One region of the Paenisporosarcina sp. TG-14 genome, then DNA from elsewhere that is predicted to be linked to it. Evidence: riboswitches for the same ligand, from Rfam matches in the RefSeq annotation. Region 1 holds a riboswitch; the other holds the start of a gene.

Region 1 (5,453 bases):
AGAGACTGTTTTTAATGGCATTTTAGCTTGTAGAACGACGTAGTCATTTGACACAGTAAAATTATCTTTTGTAATACGGCTATCCACTTGTAATTCACCTAAATTAGGCAATAAGGTGATTTGAGGTTTTGGTTGTTCCGGATGTGGATAGCTGCTTATTCGAGCCTTATAGACACTTTCTATTTGTTTTTCTTTAAGTACAGCATGCGGTTCTCCCATTATTTTAATGCTTCCACTATCCATTAATAATAGACGATCACAATATAATGACGCCAAGTTCATATCATGAAATACAGAGATAATGGTCAATCCTTTTTCAATGGCTTGTATTTTAATAGTGTCGAGTAATTGCTTTTGGTGTGCAATGTCTAAATGGTTTGTCGGTTCGTCCAGCAGTAATATTTTCGCTTGCTGAGCAAGTGCTTGTGCTACAAAAACACGCTGTTGTTCTCCTCCAGAAAGTTCATCCAGATAGGCATTCTCATAAATTTTCACTTCGGTTAATTGCATCGCATCTTGAATCGCCTTCTCATCTTTATCAGACCAAGAAGAAAAGAATCCACTTTGATGTGGGTATCTTCCAAGAGACACTGTGTCTCGAACTGTATGCGAAAAAGCATGCGTGTGTAATTGAGGGAGAACTGCCATATGTTTAGCGAGTTCTTTTGAGGCATATGTTTTAATTGGTTTGCCATCTAATTCAACCGTACCTGTTTTTAAAGGAAGTACGCCACTAATGATTTTCAGTAAAGTAGACTTGCCACTCCCATTCGGACCTAAAATCCCTAGCATCTCACCTTTATTTACTTGAAATGACACATTTTTTACGACAGGCACTTCGTGGTAACCACCTGTTAACCCTTGAACTTTTAACATCGATTACGCACTCACCTTTCTTCGTTGTTTCCAGAAAATAAAAGCAAAAACTGGTGCGCCTATGAAGGCTGTAATGACACCTATTGGCAGCTCAGACGGTGAAATAATGGTGCGTGACACTAAGTCACAAACAATGAGTAGAGTTGCTCCATTAAAAAACGATAAAGGCAACACATGCCGGTGATCCGAACCCCATAACATACGTGTCATATGTGGAACGACTAGACCTACAAAGCCAATGGTTCCAGAAACTGAAACCGCAGCACCAGTTAAAATCGAGCCACCCGTTAAAATCATCATTTTACGTCGTTTTACATCTACTCCTAGATGGGAGGCGCGTTCTTCTCCAAAAACAAGCGCATTTAGTTCTCTACGATTAAGCCATAATAAAAGAAATCCGAACATCATAAATGGTAATGCCATTGTGACATACGGCCACCCCCGCATAGAAACACTACCGAGTAACCAACCAATAATTTGTCGTAGTTCTTCCCCTGATAGTGCAATCATTAGAGATAAAACAGATCCTAAAAATGAGCTAAAAATAATTCCTGTGAGAATGATTGTTTCCATTTTCATCGCTCGATCAATGAGCTTGGCAAAACTCATGACGACGATTACCGTTAAAAAAGCGCCTAGCATACTAAGTACTGGTAGTGTGAACAAGCCGAGAAAGGGAATTGAAATTCCGAAAAAGAGCGTCATCACGGCACCCACTGAGGCACCGGACGACACTCCTAAGGTATACGGATCGGCTAATGGATTTTTCAACAACCCTTGGAAAGCCGCTCCTGCCATAGCAAGTGAGGAGCCAACTAAACCAGCTAATACCACACGTGGCATGCGAATATTCCAAAGGATATTTGACGCCGCTTCATCCAAGTTAGGATTCCACAAAACTTGTATTGGAATCCGCACCGTTCCAACCGTTACCCCGATCAACACTGCAGCAATCAGTACGAAGACAGAAGCCACATATGCAAATACTGTTTTATTCACTGAAAACCTCAGGATAAATTGCTTTTGCCATTTCTAATAAACCTTCTGTTAAACGCGGACCTGAACGGTTTGTCATATCAGCATCTACATTCACTACTTCTTTATTCTTTATAGCCGTAACCACTCCGAACCCTTCTCGTGAAAGCACTTGCTCTACTGCACCGGGAGTATAATAACCATAAGTTGTTAAAATCACATCTGGGTTACGATTAACAATTTCTTCGGGATCCATTTTGATCCAACCTTCTTGATCTCCTGCAATATTTTCTGCGTTTATTAACATAATCATTTCATTTATGAATGTGTTATTACCTGCTGTATAAATTTCTGGAGCTGGAGATACTTCAAAGAATACGGACTTTTTCGTTTCAACTGCAGATGCTTTTTCCTGAATAGAAGCAACCTCATCCTTCATTTTTTGTACCATTTCTTCAGCTTCACTAGTCGAACCAGTAGCTTGACCAATGGTAATCATCGTTTCATATACTTCTTCAAAATTTAACGCTGTTTTCACAACTAACACATTTACCCCTGCATCTCTTAGTTGTTGAAGGCCAGCTTCACCCATTCCAAGTCCTGACTCATGTGCAAGTACCAGATCAGGATTTAAAGAAATAATTTTCTCTACATTGAATTCTTGACCACCTATTTTTTCAATCGCTTCAGTTTCTTTCGGATAGTTATCGTAGTCAGAAACGCCAACTACTTTATCACCCAAATCTAAACCAAATAAGATTTCTGTATTACTAGGAATCATGGATACGATTGTCTTCGGTGCCTCTTCAAGTGTAATTTCATTATCCGTCACGTCTGTTAGTGTAACTGGGAATGCAGATTCTACTGCTTCCGTTTTTTCTTTATCATTTTGTTGTGTCGGTGTCGCTTCTTCTTGCCCACATGCTGTTAATAGTATTGCTACAAGTGCCGTTGCGAGCCATAATTGCCAAATCTTCTTCATGAATGTGTTCCTCCTCGATCTGTTGGGTGTGACTTGAGCGTTTAATAAACACTCATTTTAATGCATAAAAAAATCCTCCGCGTATAGTCGGAAGATGGTTGGGAGAATAGTAGCTTTTGCTAAAGTAAGCATGAGCTGATTCACACCATTCCTATCCTCGTAGGGTTGCGGGCGTTACGCACGTAGGCAGGTCTCCTGGCTTGTGATCAATGGAATGGCGCGTCTTCCCAAAGCAAATGCTTCAGTGACATGATGCGCTTTCCTCTCACATACAGTGGCGGGACCGCGTCGGAGTTGAACCGACTTCCCTTTTAACTCTGCGATTAAAGCAGAGCACCTTCGTGTTGAAACTATGTAATTCAACTTTATTATACAGTATTTCCTTTGCGTGTCGAGAATTCATTTAAGAAATAAAGACAGGTCCTTTTATGACAGTACTATTCATTTGGTCAGTCGATATTACATGATGGTATATTTGTATTAGTTGTTAACACCCTCCTATTTGAATGAAAAAAGGTACGATTGCTGTTCATATTAATATTCGAATGGTTGTATTTTTTCCATAATGGGGTATATAGATTGTCACAAAGGAAAGTCTGAATATGAGGTGTTCATGTGAACATATTTGAATCGAATGGTGTTTCCTTAGCCTATGAAGAGTTTGGTGAGGGTGAGCCGCTATTGCTATTGCACGGGTTGACCGGTAACCGACATATGTTTGACGAGGATGTAAATGTATTTAAGAAGTATTTTCGTACGATTGTCCTAGATGCCCGTGGTCATGGGGATTCTGACAAACCCGATGCTTATACGTTAGATGATCATATTGCCGATGTGTTGCGCTTACTTGACCATTTGGAAATTGACGAGAGCTATTTGATTGGCGTATCGATGGGCAGTTATATTGCACAGGGAGTTGCAATTGCTTCACCTGAACGTGTGAAGCAGATGATTTTAGTTGCTACTAAACCAGAAGGAAAAACATCTTCCTTGCAAGCGTTGTTTCTAAAGTATCAGGACCAATTAGAAGGTCTGTCATTTTCCCAGAAAGTAATGAAAGTATCTCCGTATATGTTTCACGATTTGGGAGCAATCGGTGAATGGAGTAAAGAAGCTGCGAAAAAGAGTCCTCCTTTACAAGCCGATCAGATTGTAGCAGCAAATGCTGCTTTAGCAGGGTTTGATTTCCGTCATGATTTGCACTTAGTGACAGCTAAAACACTTGTAATTAGCGGGAATCATGATGAGTTAAATCCACCAGAAGTTGGACGAGAAACGGCTCGCTTAATTCCACATGCTACGTTTGTTGAATTTAATCAATCTGGACACGCACCGAATGTAGAGCAACATTTATTATATATGGATTTTGTTTTAGAGTTTTTAAATAAGAAATAGTTGATTCAAAGATAAACACAACAATACCCGCCAAGCAACAGCTGGCGGGTATTGTTATGAGGGTCTTCAACAACTTAATTGCTGTCGTCGGATTTCTCCGATGTAACATGGGTGAAGGATTATCGTGATGAAGTTGGTCAAATTCCACGCTAAAATTGACCATTAAAACTTCCATAATTTCACTATTACAACGTGAAGCTCAATATTTACAACGTGAAGGCTTATTTTTACAACGTCAACCTCCTTAATTACAACGTGACACCGAATAATTACAACTGAGCTATCGCTCGCCTAGATTTGAGGTACGGTACAGTGTGGCACAGGGCACGATATAGAAGGTTTTGTCCCAGTATCTCGTATTCGAGTAGCGATATCCAGCATTCGCTGTCGTTTATGTGAAATTCGTACGCACTTATTTAACATTCGAGTTTAACACAAAATTTGAACGTGCAAAAATGTTGTCAGTTGGCGCGCCATCAGACACGTTTTCTGTTTGTAAAATCTCGCTGTCACTTAAAAAAAAATAGCCATCCCATGTAAAATGGGATGGCTATTTCTAAGTTTATTACATTTTTTCAGGAGCACTTACACCGATTAAACGAAGTGCGTTGGCAAGCGTAGTGCGGACTGCTGTGATGAGAGTAAGTCGAGCACGTGTCATGTCTTCATTCGTCGGGTCTAACACTTTTTCTGCATTGTAGAAACTATGGAAAGTTGCTGCAAGTTCTTGAATATACGTCGCTACTCTATGAGGCGAGCGGTTTTTCGCTGCTTCTGCCACGACTTGTGGGAAATCGCCCATCTTCTTCAAAACATCAATTTCTTTTTCAGCTTGCAGTAAATTCAAATGGTCCTCTGACGCAATGAATCCTTGCTCTTTTGCAGAACGCAAAATCGAGCTAATACGAGCATGTGCATATTGTGCATAGTACACAGGGTTTTCATTTGATTGTGAAACAGCTAAATCTAAATCGAAATCCATATGTGAATCGCCAGAACGCATGGCAAAGAAATAACGCACAGCATCTAAGCCTACTTCCTCTACAAGTTCACGCATCGTGACAGCTTTACCTGTACGTTTGCTCATCTTCATTTTTTCTCCGTCTTTGTACAACTGCACCATTTGAATAACACTTACTTCAAGCGTTTCACGATCATTTCCAAGTGCTTGGATAGCCGCTTTCATGCGCGGGATGTAACCATGGTGATCGGCACCCCAAATATT
Region 2 (5,453 bases), on a different contig from region 1:
TCGTTTATATTTTGGATATGCCCAACTAAACCGAACATCATCCCAATTTAAAATATTAGAAGAGTTACCATTTACTATTCCAGTCGAACGATTCGGTGCATTTTTATCCATGAGCTTTCGCTTTTCAATTGTCGTCATACACATTTCCTCCTTAGCTTGAACAGGACTCACATTCTATCAATTCAATCGATGTTGAACGTACATAATAGGTTGTTTTCAAGCCACTTGCCCACGCATCTAAATGTAAATCAAGCAGTTCTTTTGCTTTGATTGTGTTTTGAACATATAAATTCAATGATATCCCTTGGTCGATATGTCGTTGACGAGCAGCATTTTGTTTTAACGTCCAGTGTTGATCGATGAAATACGCTGATTTGTAATACCAAGTGGTATCTTGATTTAAATCCGGCACAGTTACTGGGATTTTATAGTCTTTCTTTTCTTCTGAGTAGCTCTTTTGGAAAATGGGATCAATACTTGCCGTGCTTCCTGCTAAAATCGATGTGGAAGAGTTTGGGGCGACGGCCATTAAATAACCATTTCGCATACCGTTCATGGATACATCAAAGCGAAGTTCACGCCATTTTTTTGACAAGTATCCCCGAGATGCAAAGTATTCACCATTATCAAAATCAGATCCTTTAAATAATGGATACGGTCCTTTTTCCCTTGATAAATTCATTGATGCTTTAATTGTTAAATAAGCAATTTCTTCATACAATTCATCTGCAAACTCTACGGCTTCATCAGATTCCCAGCGTATTGCCTTTAATGCTAATAAGTGATGCCAACCAAATGTACCAAGACCAATTCCACGGTATCTCGCGTTCGTGCGCTCAGCTTGAGGCACTGGAATCATATTCAAATCAATGACATTGTCGAGCATGCGAACCTGAACTTCTATCAGTCGATTTAATACGCCAGCTGGAACTGCTTTTCCTAAGTTGATTGAAGATAAATTACACACGACAAAATCGCCAGGCTTACGACGGGTCACTATGATATCGTCTTCTATCGTTATCGATTCAAATGTCGTCGCACTCATGTTTTGGAAAATTTCTGTACATAAGTTACTGCTATAAATCATGCCTTCATGCTTATTCGTATTCTTGCGATTCACTTCATCACGATAAAACATATACGGCACACCAGTTTCGAGTTGGCTTCTCATAATACGTTTCATGATATCAATTGCAGGAACTACTTCTCTAGTTAATCGCTCGTCTGCTACACATGCTTGATAGTTATCACGGAAAGAGCCTTTGCCTTTCGTTTCATCATAGGAATCTTCAAGAGAATAGCCCATCACAGTACGCACTTCATGAGGATCGAATAATGTCCATTCTTCCCTGTCTTGAACTTTCTCCATAAAAATATCTGGTAGGCTAACACCTGTGAAAATATCGTGGGCACGCATTCGCTCATCGCCGTTATTTAACTTCAAATCCAAGAATGGCATGATGTCCTTATGCCACACATCTAAGTAAACTGCAATTGCACCTTGTCTTTGTCCAAGTTGATCTACGCTAACTGCTGTATTGTTCAATTGTTTAATCCACGGCATGACACCGCTTGATGCGCCTTTAAATCCTCGAATCGATGAACCACGGCTTCGTACTTTGCCCATGTAAATGCCAATACCACCACCATATTTCGATAATGTAGCAACGTCTGTATTGGAGTCATATATACCTTGCAAACTATCGTCGACCGTATCAATAAAGCAGCTTGATAACTGACCATGAGGCTTTCCTGCATTGGACAGAGTTGGCGTTGCAACCGTCATATATAAGTTGCTCATCGCCCAGTAAGATTCTTTAACTTTTTCTAAGCGATTTATTGATTCATTTTGCATTAATGTCATAGCAATAATAAGCCAGCGCTCTTGAGGAAGCTCGGCTGGAGTTTTATCGTAATCTTTTGCTACGTAGCGGTCCATTAACGTTTTTAATCCGATATAGGTAAAAAGTGTATCCCGCTCCGGTTCAAGAATTTCACTTAACTCAATGATTTCTTTTTTCGTATAAGCCTGAAGAAGGCGAACGTCATATAACCCTTTGTCAGATAAGCGGCTGAGATGTTTGTAAAAATCCTCGTATACTTCATCGTTTGTACAGTTTCGAGTAACAGCGAGTTCGCTATAAACTTGCGCTAAATATATACGTGCTGCTACAAAGGTCCAATAAGGTTCTTCCTCGTCCAAATGACTAAGTGCCTCTAAAACCATAGCTTGTGCCACTTGCGCGTCAGTAGCTTGCGGATTTCTCTTCAACCACTTGTCATACGCTCGCACTAATGGTGCTAACTGAACTTCTTTAAAAACTGTCAATAATTGATCAATCATACTCTCTTTTTGTGTTAATACCTTTTGCATTATGTATTAGCCCCTTTCAATTTCCACAATTTCAGTAACGCAAAAAAGCGACGGCACAGCCTCTTCGGCTGAGCTATCGCTCATGATTGATAGAATGGAAAGGAGTTAAAGTGGTTAACGAGGAAATGGAATATCGCTCGCTACTGATAGCTCGCTTCCACTCCTCAACCCCCGAAGAAAGTGTTGCTTATTCGAAAAAATGGCAGGTCTCCTGGCTCGTGTATCATCCTTCTATACGCCTTCCCGTGCAATTACACAGTGGTCATTGTATAGTCGTTCACACTTACAGTTGCGGGGACAGCTTCGGCATTTACCGAATTCCCTATTATACCATTGCTGGTACCATTTTCTCGTTTACATACTATATATGGTGTTTTGTATAAATATTAATCTAACATATTGTGTTTTATGATTCAATAGATGAATTGTTAGTGAATTCACTTAGCCCTTATTCACACTCGCTAATTCGCTTAAAAAATATTTTTTATCATCTTCTTTTACTATGTTTTCAGCTGCTATTTGACCTCGTTCAAACCACGTACTCATGGACTCAAAGTTTCCTCTGCACTTCTCTGCACGGGCAAGTGATTCATACGCAAAAGCTAAATCAAAATCCCCAAAGTCTTCCGCTTCACATAATTCAAAACCGGCAATCCCATAAAAGTAGGCTGCTTCCCCTTGACTAAGGATGGCATGAACTCTCGACACTTGCCAATAGCCTCTTGCCAAATTGAGTTTCTTACCTATTTGACGCCAATGATAAAGTGAAGCATATGCCTTTTCAAGCATTTGTGAATCTTCATCACTAGTGCGCTCTTTTTTCTCAATCAAATCCCATGTTTCGTTAAACAGTTGGACTGCCCATTTTCGGTGAAGACCGTTTTCTTCCTTTGTCATACTTTTAACCACTCCTATTCTACATGCTCTTTGCGCGCGTTCTTTTCTCTAAATACATACGCTGGTCAGCCAATGTATAAAGCTCGTCATAAGTAGTCCCTTCTAATGGATATTCGCTACACCCTATACTCAATTTTACTTCGATAAAAACATTTCTAAAAATGAACGGTTGATTTCTAAACGCATGATGTACACTATCCATTAATTGTTGTGCATTTGTAAATCGTTTGTTATCCGAAACAGCAAAGACAAACTCGTCTCCACCAAGCCGACCAACATGTCCACTTTCAGCAACTAATTCACGCACAATTTTTGCTGTATGAATGAGTACTTCATCTCCAATAATGTGACCATGAATATCATTTATCTCTTTAAAATAATCTAAATCCAATAGTCCAAAGTAAGCAGTATGAGTTGGATTATCAGCAATATATTTCTCAGTTAATTGAACAAATGATGCGCGATTTGCTACACCTGTTAAAGTATCGTGATAAGCCAAATATTTAAGGCGATCATCTGCTAATTGTTTCTCTGTCACATCTCGACAAATTAAATAGTAGGAAATCGACCTGTTTTTAATAAACCTTTTCCCATCTAGTTTAAAATAAGCACTAAGATTATCAGTTTTCATATGATACACAATGGAATGAACTGATTTTCCTTGCTCTAATTGATTTTTAATATTGACTAATTGTTCATCGTTTGTGGACGCGTGAAATAACGCAAAAAATTCTTTTGTGTTATCAGGAAAACGTAATAATGCAGCTTGATTCGCCTTTTCTAATTTCCACATGTCATTAAAAATAAGAGTAGCTGATGAATTCAAATTAAACAGAGTGGCATATTGATCATTTTCATCAGATAGGAAATTATATTTCAACATGCTATAGGTGATTAACACTGCAAATAAAACTCCGATATATAAATAAGGATACGGTGGTAATATGCCACGATAATCTGGCAGACCTAGTACGAGTATCACGCTAATACTTCCTAAAACAACCCAAGAGAGGAACTTTAAAAGGTGAATATCTTGTTTTGAATGAACTCGTTTTATACCGTTTTTCAACATGAAATATGAGGGCTACGATATGATGCAACTTAAAAGAACAATCGCGTAATAAGTTGGATCTAATACGCCATAAACCCACGGACCCTGTCTAACATAATTTTCAATAAGCTGACTAGGATTGACCGTTAAAATATTATATACAACAAATGGTAATGGTAAATAAAATACCCATGGATATAACCATTTCCACATGATATCTTCCATTTTGGCTACTTTTGCAAAAAAATGAAAACTAAACATAACAATGAGTAATCCACAAATTTTTATCACATATTCATGAATATAAGGACTATCTGCAGTGGGTAAAGCATGTCGAGTAAATTCTCCTAGGAATATAATGGCATACAAATTGATAATGATAAAAGCAAGTTGATGCTCAGTCCTCTTTGGATTACGGAATATCACGACAAATGACATCGATAGTAATACAGATGAAGGCAATATATAGGCAATGAAATAATAAATAAAAGTTGATATCGTCATTTTGCCCGCCTCTTTTCTCCTACCTAATTATGTATATATTATTAGTATAATTTATTAGTAATAAATTCTCACTAATTAATACTCAAGAAAAACCAGGCAAAGTACGCCCCGTCATCTAAGAAAGGACAGAAGATTAAGTATCAATTAAAAAGATATTCGATACAGTATCAACTTTGATTTCCGCTACAACGCACTTTCATGTTTCGAAGCTAGCGAAGCGATGCAGAAACAGGCGGACGCTTTCCGCGGGCGGTCCGTGAGCCTCCTCGTCGCAAGAAAAACATGTGCTCCTGCATCGCTTCGCTAGCTTCGTCGCAAACGAATTGTGCACATGCACATTTCGTTTCCTGCGGGGTCTCACCTGGACTCGCTTTTCCCGCTGGAGTCGCCGCCTTTCACTACAATCATTTACCTATTTTAAAATAAATAAAAAAAGCGTTCTATCTTTTAAAATGAAAATACCCACACCCAAATTTAGTGGACGATTCTTTATATGCAATCTATTACTAAAAAAAGATAGATCACTGAATAAAATTCACTTCCACTGAGGAAATTTTCGTTTCTAAAAAAGGAAATCACAAATTCGAATTAATCGAATTACCGATAGTCAAATCAAAAATAAATTTC

What was found. Region 1 has a riboswitch for cobalamin ahead of C406_RS0118825 (ABC transporter substrate-binding protein). Riboswitches for the same ligand answer to the same signal wherever they lie in the genome.
Region 2: it holds a riboswitch for cobalamin, as region 1 does, so the genes downstream of both, C406_RS0104570 (ribonucleoside-diphosphate reductase subunit alpha) here and C406_RS0118825 (ABC transporter substrate-binding protein) in region 1, are expected to answer to the same signal.

The regions. Positions count from the first base shown of each region.
Region 1 covers NZ_AMGD01000108.1:11,733-17,185, forward strand. Annotated here, with positions in the region: gene C406_RS0118815 (adenosylcobinamide amidohydrolase) at 1-876, opposite strand, end outside; gene C406_RS0118820 (FecCD family ABC transporter permease) at 880-1,875, opposite strand; gene C406_RS0118825 (ABC transporter substrate-binding protein) at 1,868-2,833, opposite strand; cobalamin riboswitch at 3,002-3,189, opposite strand; gene C406_RS0118830 (alpha/beta fold hydrolase) at 3,449-4,228, shown strand; gene argS (arginine--tRNA ligase) at 4,794-5,453, opposite strand, start outside.
Region 2 covers NZ_AMGD01000011.1:438-5,890, reverse strand. Annotated here, with positions in the region: gene C406_RS0104575 (ribonucleotide-diphosphate reductase subunit beta) at 1-138, opposite strand, end outside; gene C406_RS0104570 (ribonucleoside-diphosphate reductase subunit alpha) at 152-2,374, opposite strand; cobalamin riboswitch at 2,559-2,736, opposite strand; gene C406_RS0104565 (hypothetical protein) at 2,816-3,271, opposite strand; gene C406_RS0104560 (GGDEF domain-containing protein) at 3,291-4,253, opposite strand; gene C406_RS0104555 (hypothetical protein) at 4,356-4,826, opposite strand.